2 regions of the Arthrobacter sp. NQ7 genome follow, and region 2 is predicted to be linked to the other one. Evidence: riboswitches for the same ligand, from Rfam matches in the RefSeq annotation. Region 2 holds a riboswitch; the other holds the start of a gene.
The links. A riboswitch is a leader RNA that binds a small molecule or an ion and turns the genes downstream of it on or off. The one in region 2 is predicted to bind glycine.

Region 1 (7,298 bases), on a different contig from region 2:
GCGGGGGTAGGCGCGGTCCCAGTCGGAGCTGACGACGGCGGCTGCCGTGTGGGGTGCGTGGCGCAGGGGTGAGTCCGTCACGGCGAAGTCCCCGTTGGCCACCTGGTCGATTTCCTTGCGGATGCTGATCATGGCGTCGATGAAGCGGTCGATTTCGGCGAGGTCCTCGGATTCGGTGGGCTCCACCATCAGGGTCCCGGCGACGGGGAAGGACAGGGTGGGGGCGTGGAAGCCGAAGTCGATCAGCCGCTTGGCCACGTCCTCGGCCGTGACCCCGGTCTTCGCGGTGAGTTCGCGCAGGTCCAGGATGCACTCGTGCGCCACCAGGCCTCCCTCGCCGGTGTACAGGACGGGGAAGTATTCGTTCAGGCGTGAGGCGACGTAGTTCGCGGCGAGCAGCGCGGACTTGGTGGCCTCGGTCAGGCCCTCGCCGCCCATCAGCTTCACGTAGGCCCACGAAATCGGCAGCACCCCGGCGGAGCCGAAACGGGACGCACTGATCGCGACACCGTGGCCTGCCTCGTGCGCGGCCTTGTTCGCGTCGCCGGGCATGAAGGGTGCCAGGTGCGCCTTGGCAGCGACCGGGCCGACGCCGGGTCCGCCGCCGCCGTGCGGGATGCAGAAGGTCTTGTGCAGGTTCAGGTGCGAGACGTCGCCGCCGAACTGGCCCGGCTGCGCCAGGCCCACCAGGGCGTTCAGGTTCGCGCCGTCGATGTACACCTGGCCGCCTGCGGCGTGGACTGCGTCGCAGACGTCCCGGACATCGCCGTCATAGACCCCATGGGTGGAGGGGTAGGTGATCATGATGCAGGACAAGGCGTCCTTGTTGGCCTCGATCTTGGCCGTCAGGTCATCGTGGTCGATGGTGCCGTCCGCGGCGGTGGCCACGACGACGACCTTCATGCCGGCCAAGACGGCGGAGGCGGCGTTGGTGCCGTGCGCCGAGGCCGGGATCAGGCAGATGTTGCGCTGCTGCTCGCCGCGGGAGTGGTGGTAGCCGCGGATCGCCAGCAGCCCGGCCAGTTCGCCCTGGGAGCCGGCGTTGGGCTGGATGGACACCTGGTCGTAGCCCGTGATCTCCGCGAGGTCCGCTTCCAGGCCCGAGATGAGTTCGCGCCAGCCCTCGGTTTGGGAGTCCGGGGCGAACGGGTGGATGGAGGCGAACTCCGGCCAGGAAATGGCTTCCATTTCGGCGGTGGCGTTCAGCTTCATGGTGCAGGAGCCCAGCGGTATCATGGTGCGGTCGAGCGCCAGGTCCCGGTCCGAGAGCTTGCGGATGTAGCGCAGCAGCTGGGTTTCTGACCGGTGTGTGTTGAACACCGGGTGCTGCAGGTAGTCGGAAGAACGCTCAACGGCGGCTTCGAGGGCAAAGCCGTCCCCGTCGGCGACCTGGGCGCCGAAGATGTCGGCAACCTGGGCGACGACGGCCGCCGTCGTGGTTTCATCCAGGGAGATGCCGACCGTGTCGCCGTCGATGTGGCGCAGGTTGATGCCCCGCGCCTCGGCGTCGGCGACGAGGGCTGCTGCGCGGCCGGGGACGCGCACGGTCAGGGTGTCGAAGAAGCTCCGGTGCAGGACCTCGACGCCGGCAGCGGCAAGTGAGGCCGCCAGGGTGCGCGCGTGGCCGTGCACCGTTCCGGCGATCGCCTTCAGCCCGTCCGGGCCGTGGTACACCGCGTACATGGAGGCGACGATGGCCAGGAGCGCCTGGGCGGTGCAGATGTTGGACGTGGCCTTTTCGCGGCGGATGTGCTGCTCGCGGGTCTGCAGCGCCAGGCGGTAGGCGGGGACGCCGGCGTCGTCCTTGGACACGCCCACCAGGCGGCCGGGCAGCGAACGTTCCAAGCCCTTGCGGACGGCCATGTAGGCGGCGTGCGGGCCGCCGAAGAACAGGGGAACACCGAAGCGCTGGGCGGAGCCCACGGCAATGTCCGCGCCCTGCTCCCCCGGGGGCGTGATCAGGGTGAGTGCCAGCAGGTCGGCGGCAACGGTTACCAGCGCGCCGCGCTCCTTGGCGGCGGCGATAACGCCGGACTGGTCCCAGACGCGTCCGGAGGCGCCAGGCTGCTGCAGCACGATGCCGTTGATGTCGCCCTCGGGAAGTCCCTGGGACAGGTCGGCGACCTCCACCTCGAAGCCCAGCGCCTCGGCGCGGCCCTGGACGATGGCGATGGTCTGGGGCAGCACGTCGCTGTCCAGGACGGTCTTGCCGTCCTTGGCATTCTTGTCCTTGTTGGCGCGGCGCATCAGCAGCACGGCCTCGGCCACGGCGGTGGCCTCATCCAGCAGGGAAGCGTTGGCGATGGGCAGTCCCACAAGGTCCTGCACCATGGTTTGGAAGTTCAGCAGCGCCTCGAGGCGGCCCTGCGAGATTTCCGGCTGGTAGGGCGTGTAGGCCGTGTACCAGGCAGGGGACTCCAGGATGTTCCGGCGGATCACCGGCGGAGTCACGGTGTCGTAGTAGCCCTGCCCGATCATCTGGACGGCGGTCTTGTTTTTCGCCGCCAGTTTACGGAGTTCGGTGAGGACTTCGACCTCGCTGAGGGCGTCCTGCAGGCGGAGGGCGGTCTCCTGGCGGATGACCTTGGGCACCGCCGTGTCCACCAGGTTGTCGACCGTGTCGTAGCCCACGGCTTTGAGCATGGTGTCGACGTCGGCCTGGCGGCGCGCACCGATATGGCGGTCTACGAACGTGGTGGAGGCTGGGGTAACCGACACAAGGAACTCCATTTACTCAGGCGGCGCAGGGTACGCCACAGCTATTCGGGTTCCTCCCCGCTCTGTATTGGACCTGAGAGTTTCCGCGTCCCCTGCCTGGGCAGGACCCGCTTGCACCGTCGGTGAGCACAACAGCCTTTGGCCCCTCCCAGGGGGAAGGATGACTGCCTGCTGCTTTCCAGAGGCGCCTCGCCGCGGCGGTACAGGGGCCTGCGAGATTCCTGGGGAGGATTTGCTCCTACGGCGCCTGCCTGTACTTCCGGCAGAACTCTCCCGCCGCAGATCAAAGGCTATTAAGTTGTGGGTTTCATGACGGCCGGTGACAGCCCTCACAACTCTCCATTGTCCTACGGGGCGGCCCCTCCCGGCAAATGCCGAAACCTACCTGCGAAGCCGTTCCAGCGCGGCCAGCAGTTCCTCAACGTCGGCCGCCCCTCCGCCCTCCGGCGCGGGCGCCACGGACAGCATGGCGTTGAAATACAGCCCGTCACCCATGTACAGCACGGCCTTGGCCAGCCCCGGCCCCACGTCGGCCGCGATTTCGTCCAGCCAGCGCTGCTGGATGGCTGCGAAACGGCGGCGGGTCTCTTCGTGCGCCACTTCGGCAAGCCTGGTGGCGGCCACGATGGCGCGGTCCAGGGGAGTGTCGGCCCAGACGGAAGAACGGATGAAGTATGCCGCGGCGCCCTCGCTGGCCGAGGCCATGGCATCGGCGTCGGCCTTGGCCAGCCCTTCCAGCCGGTCGAGCAGCACGGCGATAAGGGCTTCCTTGTTCGGAAAGTGGTACAGGAGGCCGCCCTTCGACACGCCGGCCTTTCGCGCCACGGCATCGAGGGTGGCCGCGCGCTCCCCCACTTCGATCAGCAGGGACTCGAAGGCATCAAGGACCGCGTCACGGGCTACAGGCTTTCGGGGCATGCTTCCCATCATGCCCGGCATCCGGCAGGAAAGCGGAATGCCGGCGCTTTCAAACTATACCGTCTGGACGGTATAGTTATTTCATGACGACGACCGCACCCACCCCGTTGGAGACCAGCCCGGCCCTCTCCGGCCGGCGTGATTGGGCCGCCCTGGCGCTGCTGATGTTTCCGGTACTGCTGGTGGCAGTGGACAATACGGCCCTGACCTTTGCCCTCCCGGCCATTGCCCGCGCCCTGGATCCGTCCGGCGTGCAGCTGCTGTGGATCGTCGACGCCTACCCGCTGGTGCTGGCCGGGCTGCTGGTATCCATGGGCAGCCTGGGTGACCGGATCGGGCGGCGGAGGCTGTTGATCATTGGCAGCCTGGGCTTCGCAGCCCTCTCAGCCGCAACGGCCTTCGCCCCCACGCCTGAGTGGCTGATTGCCGGCCGCGCAGCCCTGGGATTCTTTGGCGCCATTCTGATGCCGTCCACGCTGTCGCTGATCCGGAATATTTTTCCCCAGCCCAACCGCCGCCGGCTTGCGGTGGCCATCTGGGCCGCGGGATTCTCGGGCGGCGCGGCCCTGGGGCCGATCTTCGGCGGATGGCTGGTGGAGCACTTCTGGTGGGGTGCCGTGTTCCTGGTGGCAGTCCCCCTCATGCTTCCCCTGCTGGCGGGTGGGCCGGCCCTTATTCCGGAATCGAAGGACCCGGCACCAGGAAAGGTGGATATTCCCAGCATCCTGCTCTCCATGCTGGTCATGGTTCCGGTGGTTTACGGCATCAAGGCGCTGGCCACCGAGGGTCCCGGCGCAGCCGGGCTGGGCAGCATCCTCTTCGGCCTGGCCATGGGCGTCGTATTCGTCCGGCGCCAGCACCGGCTGGAGCACCCCCTGCTTGACATGTCGCTGTTCGGGAACAGCGTGTTCAGCATGGCCATCAGCGCCAACATCCTCGCCCTGTTCTCCTTCAACGGCTTCATCCTGTTCCTGGCCCAGCATCTCCAGCTCCTCGAAGGGATGACCCCGTCAGCCGCCGGCGTCGCGATGATTCCGGCACTGGCGGCCACGGTTGTGTCGGGTTTGGTCGTGGTTCCCCTGGTCCGCAAGGTGCGTCCCGGGGCAGTGGTGGCGGCGGGCCTGGCTTTCAGCGCCGCGGGCTACAGCATGGTTGCCTTCGGGAACCACGACGGCGGCCCCGCGCTGCTGCTGGCAGCCCTGCTGGTCCTGGCGCTGGGTGTCGGCACGGCGGAAACAATATCCAACGACCTCATCCTGGGCTCAGCGCCGCCGGAGAAATCCGGGGCCGCTGCTGCGATCTCGGAAACGGGCTATGAGGTGGGATCTCTGCTGGGGACGGCGGTGCTGGGTTCCATCCTGACCGCCTCCTACCAGCAAAACCTGCGGCTGCCCGCAGGGGTGGAGGAAATACTGCCGGGCCCCGGCCTGCACAACGCCAGGGAAACCCTGGCCGGGGCGGTGGAAGCGGCGGCCGGCCTCCCCGCTCCACTGGCGGAGCTGACCAGGGATGCCGCAGCCGCCGCCTTCGACTCCGGCGTGCACATCACCGCGGCGATTGGGCTGGTCCTGATGGCGGCGGCGGCAGTCCTGGCCGCCGTCGTCCTTCGGAGAGTGCCGAAGGCTTCCTAGCCGGGGCAGAAAAAAGCGCCCTTTGCAGGGGGATTGCCCTGCAAAGGGCGCCACGCCGATGGCGGTGGCTGCCGGCTACTTGGAGTCGGCGGCGGTGACCTTGGCGGTCGGCTTCATGTTTTCCGCCTGCACCATCCAGGCGAACTGCTCCAGCCGGGCGATGAACTCGTGCAGCAGGTCAGCCGACGTGGGGTCTTCTTCGTCCACTTCGTCATGGACCTTGCGCATGGTGCCCACGGCGGCCTCCATGGCGGCGACGATCCGCTCGATGGCATCCGTTGTGCTGATCAGTCCGTCGGGGAACTGGGCCAGGCTGGTGGTTTCGGCGACGGTGGAGCTGCGGCCGTCGGGAAGGGCATGCAGGGCGCGCATGCGTTCGGCGGTGTCATCCGCGAACTGGCGGGCGGCGTCGACGATCTCATCAAGCTGCAGGTGGAGGTCGCGGAAGTTGGTGCCCACGATGTTCCAGTGCGCCTGCTTACCCTGCACGTGGAGCTCGATGAGGTCGGCAAGTACGGCCTGCAGGTTGTTGGTCAGTGTCGGTGAAGCTTTCATGCATCCTCCTCTGGTGGTCCAATAAGGCAGACGCTACCAGCCACGGATGGGGTGGCGGCAGGGTATCCGCGAATTTCTCAGTGAGCTTACTAATTCTGAAGATGAGTCATAAACGAATGTGATTCATATTTCATCTTGCATCCGCAGCCCGGCACCCCCATACTAAATGAACGCCATTCATATAGTGACCTCCGTCTCACAGCCTTCCAGAAAGTGGTGCCATGACAGAGACAATCCGCACCAGTACGGCCAAACCCGGTCCGCACGCCCACGCACCGTCCACGGACGGCGTCAGTGCCAAGGGACTCAAGGGCGGGCAGCTCGGGCTCCTGGCCGTCGTCGTCCTCGGCATTTCAACCATTGCCCCCGCCTATACCCTCACCAGCGCACTGGGACCCACCGTCAACGAAGCCGGCCTCCAGTTGCCCGTTATCTTCCTGATCGGGTTCATTCCGATGATCCTGGTTTCGCTCGCCTACCGGGAGCTCAACGCCGACTCCCCCGACAGCGGCACCACCTTTACCTGGGTGACCAAAGCCTTTGGACCCTGGATCGGCTGGATGGGCGGCTGGGGCCTGCTGGCCGCCAACATCATCGTGCTGTCCAACCTGGCCGGCGTCGCCGTCGACTTCTTCTACCTCTTCCTGTCCCAGCTCACCGGTTCCGCCGAACTGGCGGACCTGGCGGACAACAAAGCCCTGAACGTCCTGACGTGCTTCGTCTTCGTGGCACTGGCCGTTTGGGTCAGCTACCGCGGCCTGCACACCACCAAGCTGGTGCAGTACAGCCTGGTGGGCTTCCAGTTGCTGGTGCTTGGCCTGTTCGTCGCCATGGCCTTCGCCAACTGGTCGAGCTCAGAGACGGCCATCCCGTTCAGCTGGGACTGGTTCGACGTCACCAAGATCGAAACCTTCGGGCAGATCGCGGCCGGCATCTCGCTGTCCATCTTCGTGTACTGGGGCTGGGACGTCTGCCTCACGGTCAACGAGGAAACCGCCAACGGCAAGAAGACCGCCGGTGTGGCCGGCACCCTGACCGCCGTCATCGTCCTGGCCATCTACCTCCTGGTCAGCATCGCCACCATGATGTTTGCCGGCGTCGGTGATACCGGCAACGGCCTGAACAACGCGGAAAACCACGAGAACATCTTCACGGCGCTGGCCTCACCCATCATGGGCCCGTTCGCCATCCTGATGTCCCTCGCCGTGCTCTCCAGCTCCGCCGCGTCGCTGCAGTCCACCTTCATGTCACCGTCCCGCAGCCTCCTGGCCATGGCCCACTACGGCGCCCTGCCGGAGCCCTTCAGCCGGATCAGCAAAAAGTTCTCGACGCCGGGCTTCGCCACCATTGCCGCCGGCGTCATGTCCGCGGGGTTCTACGCCGTGATGCACGTGGTCAGCGAAAACGTCCTGAATGACACCATCCTGGCCCTGGGCCTGATGATCTGCTTCTACTACGGGCTCACCGCCCTGGCCT
Region 2 (7,298 bases):
AGCTGGTCCAGGACACGGGCCGGCACATTGGTGGTGATCTCGTGGATCCCCAGCTCCTGGCAAAGAGCCACATCCTCCGGCGCGTCGACGGTCCACACCCTGAACCGCGTTCCTGACTCCAGCCAGCGTCGCACGGTGGCCGGCCGCTCCCTGACATAGTCGATCCCGGGGCCTGCCATTCCCACTTCCCGCTCGTCCAGGATCCGTTCGCCCTCCAGCTGCGTGGCTTTCATCAGGTTGGCGACGGCGCTTCCGGTGATCGGTCCCAGGCCCAGGCCGCCGCGGATCTCATGGATGGTGAGGTCGTCCACCAGCTGGCAGATGTACTGGGGCGGAACGGAACCGAGCAGGTGGCGGACCGAATCAGCGCTGAAACTCATGAAGGTCACCGCCACATTGTCCACCGTTGAGCTTTGCGGGTCCCAGCCCTCGTTGCGGAGGACCTCCAGCACCCGGTCCTCGAGCTTCAGCTGGTAGGGGCTGGGATGCTTGAGCTCGATGGCGAGTTTCACCGGCCGGCCGGCCCCGCGGAGGATGTCCAGCAGTTCCGGAAGGGTCAGGAGCTGTTCCGACCGTGCTCCGTAGTTTTCCGGGATCCGGACACCCTTCCAGGACGAGAAGTCCAGCTGGCGCAGCTCATGCAGTGTCCGCTCCGCCACCGGTCCCGTCCCGTCCGAGGTACGGTCCAGGTTGGCGTCGTGGAGGAGGACCACGTGCTGGTCCCGGGTCAGGTGGACATCGCACTCCACGCCGTCGGCCCCGTCCGCCAACGCCTGCAGGTAAGCGGCCCGGGTGTGTTCGGCGTAGGCGCCGCTTGAACCGCGGTGGGCAAAGACCAGCGGCCGCTGCGGCACTGACTCGTCAATCGTCATGGACACACGGTAGCCGACCGGCCCCTGGCTTCGGGGCTAGGCTTGGCACATGCAGGTGAACTCTGAGGCAACTACTGGGCCAACCACGCAGGAAGCACCCTCCGAAGCTGCGCAGGAGGTGGGTCCGGGCACCCGGGCGGCAGGCGCCGTCGTGCGCCAGCAGTCCGGTTCCGGTGACGCCGAAAAGGCGGCAGCGCTGCGGAAGATGAAGCTGCTGGCGCTGAGCCTGCTGATTGCCATGGCCGTGATTTTTGTCTTCGCGTTCGCCCTGCAAAAGGACTACCCGTGGCTGCAATACGTGCGGGCCGCTGCCGAGGGCGGCATGGTGGGTGCGCTGGCCGACTGGTTCGCCGTGACGGCCCTGTTCAAGTACCCCATGGGCATCAGGATCCCGCACACCGCCATCATTCCGCGGCGCAAGGACCAGATCGGCGCCTCCCTGGGCGAATTCGTGGAGACCAACTTCCTGTCCGAACAGGTGGTGCAGGACAAGCTGGCAAGCGTCAACATCGCCCGCCGGGCAGGCCAATGGCTGGCCGCCCCCGGCGGCGCCGACCGGGTGGCAAAGGAGGGTGCCGCCGTGATCCGCGGCGCCTTCAAGGTATTGAATGACGACGACGTCCAGGCCGTCATCGAGGGCATGGTCCGCAAGCACCTGCTCACACCGCCGTGGGGACCGCCGGTGGGCAGGCTCGCCGAGCGGATCTTCCACGACGGGCACCACCACACGCTGGTGGACCTGCTGGTGGACCGTGCCGCGGACTGGGTGGACGACAACCACGAAACCGTCACCCGCCTGGTCGCCGACCGCTCCCCCACCTGGGTGCCGCAGTTCGTGGACGGGCTGGTGGCCGACAAGGTCTACCTCGAGGTCCTGAAGTTCGTCCGGGCCGTCCAGGCTGACCCGCGCCACCAGGTGCGGCAGTCGATCGACAAGTACCTCAACGACCTTGCGCAGGACCTCCAGCATGATCCCGCGATGATCGCGCGCGCCGAGGACATCAAGGCCCAGGTGCTCGGTGACCCCGAAGTGCGCGAACTGGCATCCCGCACGTGGGGCACCGTCAAGAACGCCCTGCTGAACGCCGTGGACGATCCCGACAGTGAACTGACGGTCAAGTTCAAGGCAGCGGTACGCGATTTCGGCTCCCGCCTGGTGGACGATCCCGAGCTGGCCGGGAAGGTCAACGCGTGGATCGGCGACGCCGCGGCGTACCTGGTCCGGACCTACCGTTCGGACATCGCCGGGGTCATCACCGATACCGTGGCCCGCTGGGATGCCGAGGAAACGTCGCAGAAGATCGAACTCCAGGTGGGCAAGGACCTGCAGTTCATCCGCATCAACGGCACCGTGGTGGGCTCCCTGGCCGGGCTGGCGATCTTCACGGTGGCGCAGCTGATCTTCGGGTGAGCCGAAGGGATTCCGGCGCTGGCCATATTCCTTTTCGCCCCGCATATTTGGGGTGCGACGGGGAACCTGCGCGGCGGAAAAGCGGACTAGGCGAACGGCTCCAGCTGCACACCGGCGGCCTCAAGCCCGGCCCTGACGCGTGCTGCGAGCTCCACAGCGGCAGGTGTTCCGCTGAGGAGGCGCAGGGAATCGGGACGGACACTGACCACGGTCCCGTCCACCGCGACGACGTCGCCCTGGGTCGCCAGGCGGACAGCCCGCTCTACCACCGCATCGGTGTCGTGCAGCACGGCGCCTTCGTCGGAGAGCGCGACCAGGCTGCCGTCGGCGCGGTACGCACGGTCGGCGAAAGCCTCGGTGAACACCGGATGGCCGGCCTCCTTGGCCTGCTTCAGCAGTTCGGATCCGGGGAAGCCAAGGATAGGAAGCCCCGGGTCGTAGGCATTCACAGCCGCCACCACCGCTGACGCCTGGTCGGCATCGTCAATCACGGTCTCGTACAGCGCTCCGTGCGGCTTCACGAAGTCCACCGAAGCACCCACCGCGTGGGCTACGCCGTCGAGCGCCCCCAGTTGGTACAGCACGTCGCCGAACAGTTCGTCGAAGCTCATCCCCAGCCTTCGGCGGCCGTAGCCGGCCAGGTCGCGGTAGCCCAGGTGTGCGCCAACGGTGACGTCGAGCTCGTAGGCGGCCCGGCAGCTGTCCAGCATGGTGACGGGATCGCCCGCATGGAGGCCGCAGGCCACGTTGGCGCTGGTTGCCAGCTGGAACATTGCCGGGTCGCCGCCGGCCGTCCAGGAGCCGAACGATTGCCCTACGTCAGCGTTGAGATCCAAGTGTGTTGCCTTCCAGCGTCAGGTTGTCCGGCCCGGCGGCGGCAGTCAGCTCCCCGGGGATGGTTTCCGGCATTGGCCCGAACGCCTCCCGGGCGTTCTTGGCCACCGCACGGCCCATCACGAGGTTACCGGCTCCACCCACGACGGCACCTATCCCGAACGGAAGGGCCCGGCCGAACAGGGCAGTTCCCTGGCGCTTGAGCAGGTTCCTGAGGAAGGCCTGCTGGATCCGTTTGCGGACACTTCCGAATCCCGGCACCACCATCGACTTGGAGAGGGCGTTGCTCCAGGTGGTGGTGGCGCCGCCCGATGCCTGGCCGCTGAGTGTGCCGAGCAGGGCGGTGCCCTCCTCGCCAAGCATGATGGCCATGACCATGGTCCCGGCTTTTTCCGGGTTGGTCAGGCGGATGCCGTGGAGCTCCGCCAGTGACGTTGCGTAGAGTGCCGTCGCTTCCAGGAAGCCGACGGTGGCGGCCGCGGACAGTCCCAGTGACGCGACGGTCCCAACCCCGGGAACGACGGCGGTGGCACCCACCAGCGCGCCCCCACCGGCCACGGCCCGGAGGTAGTCACGCTCGGCGATGTCCGCCAACTGGGCGGCGGTGGCCCGCGGATGCCTCTTCTGGAGCCTGCGGATGTAGGCAAGCACCAGCGGCCGCTGGATCTGAACTGCCTTCAGCAGCATGTTGTGGACACCGGGCTTGGGCTTGCCCTCGGCGTCGAACATTGCGTTGTGGGCGGTCTCCTGTGCGATGCGTACTGCGGGGTTGCTGCGCCGGGCCATGGTCACCTTCGTTCAAATCGACCTGCAGCGGTTGGGCTGCCGTGCATTTCCATCCTATGTGGATCAACACTAAGCATGCTGAACTTTCACGCCTGCAGCACGCGACGGGCGGGCTGCGGCGGCGGGAACGGCAACTGGAGCCGGGCGCCCGCGCCGCACCCCGCCGTCGGACGTTACTTCCTGGCCTGCTGGACCTCCTCTGCCACGCCCGGGGCTTGGCCACCGTTTTGTCCGGCGGCAGCCTGGTCAGCGCGGAGCTCAGCCCGGAAGACCTCGAAGCGGGCCAGGTGGGCGGGCCGGCGGCGCAGGATGGCCCAGGCCACGCCAAGCACGACGAACCAGACGGGCGTCACGAGCAGGGCAAGGAGCGTGTCCGGCTGGGTGGTCAGGGCCCAGAGGACGAAGGCGAAGAACGCGTAGACCACCCACACTGCCGGGATGCCGCCGGGCATCTTGAACTGCGACGCATCGTGCAGGTGCGGCCGGCGCCGGCGGAAGGCGATGTAGCTGGCAAGGATGATCGACCAGACGAAGATGAAGCAGACGGCCGACACCGTGGTCACCATTTCGAACGCCTTGCCAACGTCCTGGCCGGCGTACATGAGGACGACGCCGGAGAGCAGCAGGACGCAGGACAGGAACAGGGCGTTGCTGGGCACCTTCCTCGTGGACAGGCGGCTGAAGATGCCGGGCGCGTCGCCCTCCTGGGCAAGGCCGAAGACCATGCGGGAGGTGGAGTAGATGCCGGAGTTGGCCGAGGACATGGCCGAGGTGAGGACAACCAGGTTGACCACCGTGGCGGCGGCGCCCAGGCCGGCCAGGGAGAACATGCCGATGAACGGGCTGTGGCCTGCAGCGAACTGCGTCCACGGGGTGACGGCCATCAGGATGATCAGTGCGCCGACGTAGAAAAGCAGGACGCGGACCGGAATGGCGTTGATGGCCTTGGGCAGCGTGCGCTCCGGGTTCCTGGCCTCGGCGGCGGTGGTGCCCACCAGTTCGATGCCCACGAAGGCGAACACGGCGATCTGGAAGCCGGCCACAAAGCCCATGAATTCATTGGGGAAGAACCCGCCGTGGCTCCACAGGTTGGTGAAGCTGGCCGTACCGGCGTCGCTCTGGAAGCCGGTGAAGATCATGAAGAGGCCCACGATGATCAGCGCCGCGATGGCGACGATCTTGATGAGGGCGAACCAGAACTCGGTCTCGCCGAAGGCCTTGACGGTGGCGAGGTTCAGCAGCAGCAGGATGGCCACGGTGGCCAGGCCCGGAATCCACAGCGGCAGGGCCGGCCAGAGTTCCTTGGAATAGCCCGCGATGGCGATCACGTCGGCGATTCCAGTGATGACCCAGCAGAACCAGTACGTCCAGCCGGTGAAGAAACCCGCCCACGGTCCCAGGAGGTCGGCGGCGAAGTCACTGAAGGACTTGTAGTTCAGGTTGCTCAGCAGCAGTTCGCCCATGGCCCGCATGACGAAGAAGAGCATGAAGCCGATGATCATGTACACGAAGATCACGGAGGGCCCCGCAGCGGAGATGGTCTTGCCGGAGCCCATGAAGAGGCCGGTGCCAATCGCCCCGCCAATGGCGATGAGCTGGATGTGCCGGTTGGTGAGCTGCCGTTCCAGGTGCGGGGGTTCGCTGCGGACCGCCGTGGCCGCACCGGGGTTGCGTGCTGGTTCGCCGTTGAACCGTGCTGGTTCGCCGGACGTGGGGGGATGAATCGCCATGAGGAACTCCATCGGTAAAGCGGCATTTGGGTACCGCAAAGATTGGGTTCCTCCCCGCTCTGTTGTGGACCTGAGAGTTTCCGCGTGGCCTGCTCTTGGCAGGCGGCCGCTTGCACCGTCGGTGAGCCAGGGCATGCCTGGCCGCTTTCCAGAGTTGCCTGTCCGCGGCGGTACGTGGGCCTGAGAGTTTCCTGGGGAGGGTTTGCTCCTACGGCGCCTGCTGGATGTACCCGGCAGGCTCTCCCGCCGCAGGTCAAAGGCGTATTCAGTTGGATACCGCTGCCTTTTCTGGACTGCGGTCTTCGTGCGATGGGACCGGCGCCGGCAGTCGGCCGCTCCTGATACGCTGAGCCAGCCGGCGCGGCGCCAATCCCGGGGTTCAGTGTGGTGTCCGTCACGATGGAATGTCAAACTCTTTTCGACATAACCGTTGGCCGCGCTCCTTCGGCTGCGGACGGGGCCGACGCCGCGGGCGCCGACTTGCCATAATCAGCTATTCCCGATACCTTGTGAGCCGAATCACCCACATTTGAATAAGCCTTTCGAGCTGTGACGGGAGAGTTCTCCCGGCATCCACCGGGCAGGCGCCGTAGGAGCAAATCCTCCCCAGGAATCTCTCAGGCCCACGTACCGTCATGGCGAGGCGACTCTGGAAAGCAACCGGGCTTCAATCCGGTTCACCGACGGTGCAAGCGGCCGCCTGCCAAGAGCAGGCCACGCGGAATCTCTCAGGTCCAATACAGAGCGGGGAGGAACCCATCCCATGCCGTGCCACCCCAGGCCGGCCAGACCTGGAGTTCCTCTTGACGATTCAATCGCTTCCAACATCGTTTGTTGACCGCCATATCGGCGCGCGCCGCCAGGCCGACGTCGACACCATGCTCAAAGCCGTGGGCTATGACAGCGTGGACGGCCTCGTTGACGTTGCCGTCCCCGCCTCCATCCGCCAGGAATCTGCCCTCTGCCTGCAGGACGCCCTCAGCGAGGTGGAAGTCCTCGCGGAGCTGCGCCGAATCGCCGGCCGGAACAAGACCGCCGTCCAGATGATCGGCCAGGGCTACTACGACACCGTCACTCCCCCGGTGATCCGCCGCAACATCCTGGAATCCCCCGCCTGGTACACGGCCTACACGCCCTACCAGCCGGAAATCTCACAGGGCCGGCTGGAAGCGCTGCTGAACTTCCAGACCATGGTCCAGGACCTGACGGCCCTCCCCGTCGCCAACGCCTCGCTGCTGGATGAGGCCACCGCCGTGGCTGAGTCCGTGCTGCTGATGCGCCGCGCCAACAAGGACAAGAATGCCAAGGACGGCAAGACGGTGATCGACGCCGACTGCCTCCCGCAGACCATCGCCATCGTCCAGGGCCGCGCCGAGGCGCTGGGCTTCGAGGTTGAGGTGGCTGACCTGTCCCAGGGACTTCCCGAAGGTGCCATCAACGGCATCGTGCTGCAGCAGCCGGGGGTTTCCGGCCGGGTTTGGGACCAGTCCGGCGTCATCGCCGATGCCAAAGAGCGCGGCGCGCTGGTCACCGTTGCCGCCGACCTGCTGGCACTCACCCTGATCACGCCCCCGGGCGAGCAGGGCGCGGACATCGCCGTCGGCTCCACCCAGCGTTTTGGCGTGCCGTTGTTCTTTGGGGGGCCGCACGCCGCCTACATGGCCG

Region 1: another riboswitch for glycine. It lies ahead of gcvP (aminomethyl-transferring glycine dehydrogenase); the one in region 2 lies ahead of cycA (D-serine/D-alanine/glycine transporter).

What each region holds. Positions count from the first base shown of each region.
Region 1 covers NZ_JARFXU020000032.1:27,057-34,354, reverse strand. Annotated here, with positions in the region: gene gcvP (aminomethyl-transferring glycine dehydrogenase) at 1-2,718, opposite strand, end outside; glycine riboswitch at 2,907-3,004, opposite strand; gene PUN71_RS21285 (TetR/AcrR family transcriptional regulator) at 3,100-3,636, opposite strand; gene PUN71_RS21280 (MFS transporter) at 3,720-5,267, shown strand; gene PUN71_RS21275 (Dps family protein) at 5,343-5,822, opposite strand; gene PUN71_RS21270 (APC family permease) at 6,044-7,298, shown strand, end outside.
Region 2 covers NZ_JARFXU020000041.1:5,369-12,666, reverse strand. Annotated here, with positions in the region: gene PUN71_RS22470 (glycerophosphodiester phosphodiesterase) at 1-872, opposite strand, end outside; gene PUN71_RS22465 (DUF445 domain-containing protein) at 922-2,283, shown strand; gene PUN71_RS22460 (LamB/YcsF family protein) at 2,370-3,119, opposite strand; gene PUN71_RS22455 (hypothetical protein) at 3,103-3,903, opposite strand; gene cycA (D-serine/D-alanine/glycine transporter) at 4,077-5,633, opposite strand; glycine riboswitch at 5,683-5,791, opposite strand; glycine riboswitch at 5,792-5,889, opposite strand; glycine riboswitch at 6,177-6,276, shown strand; gene gcvP (aminomethyl-transferring glycine dehydrogenase) at 6,425-7,298, shown strand, end outside.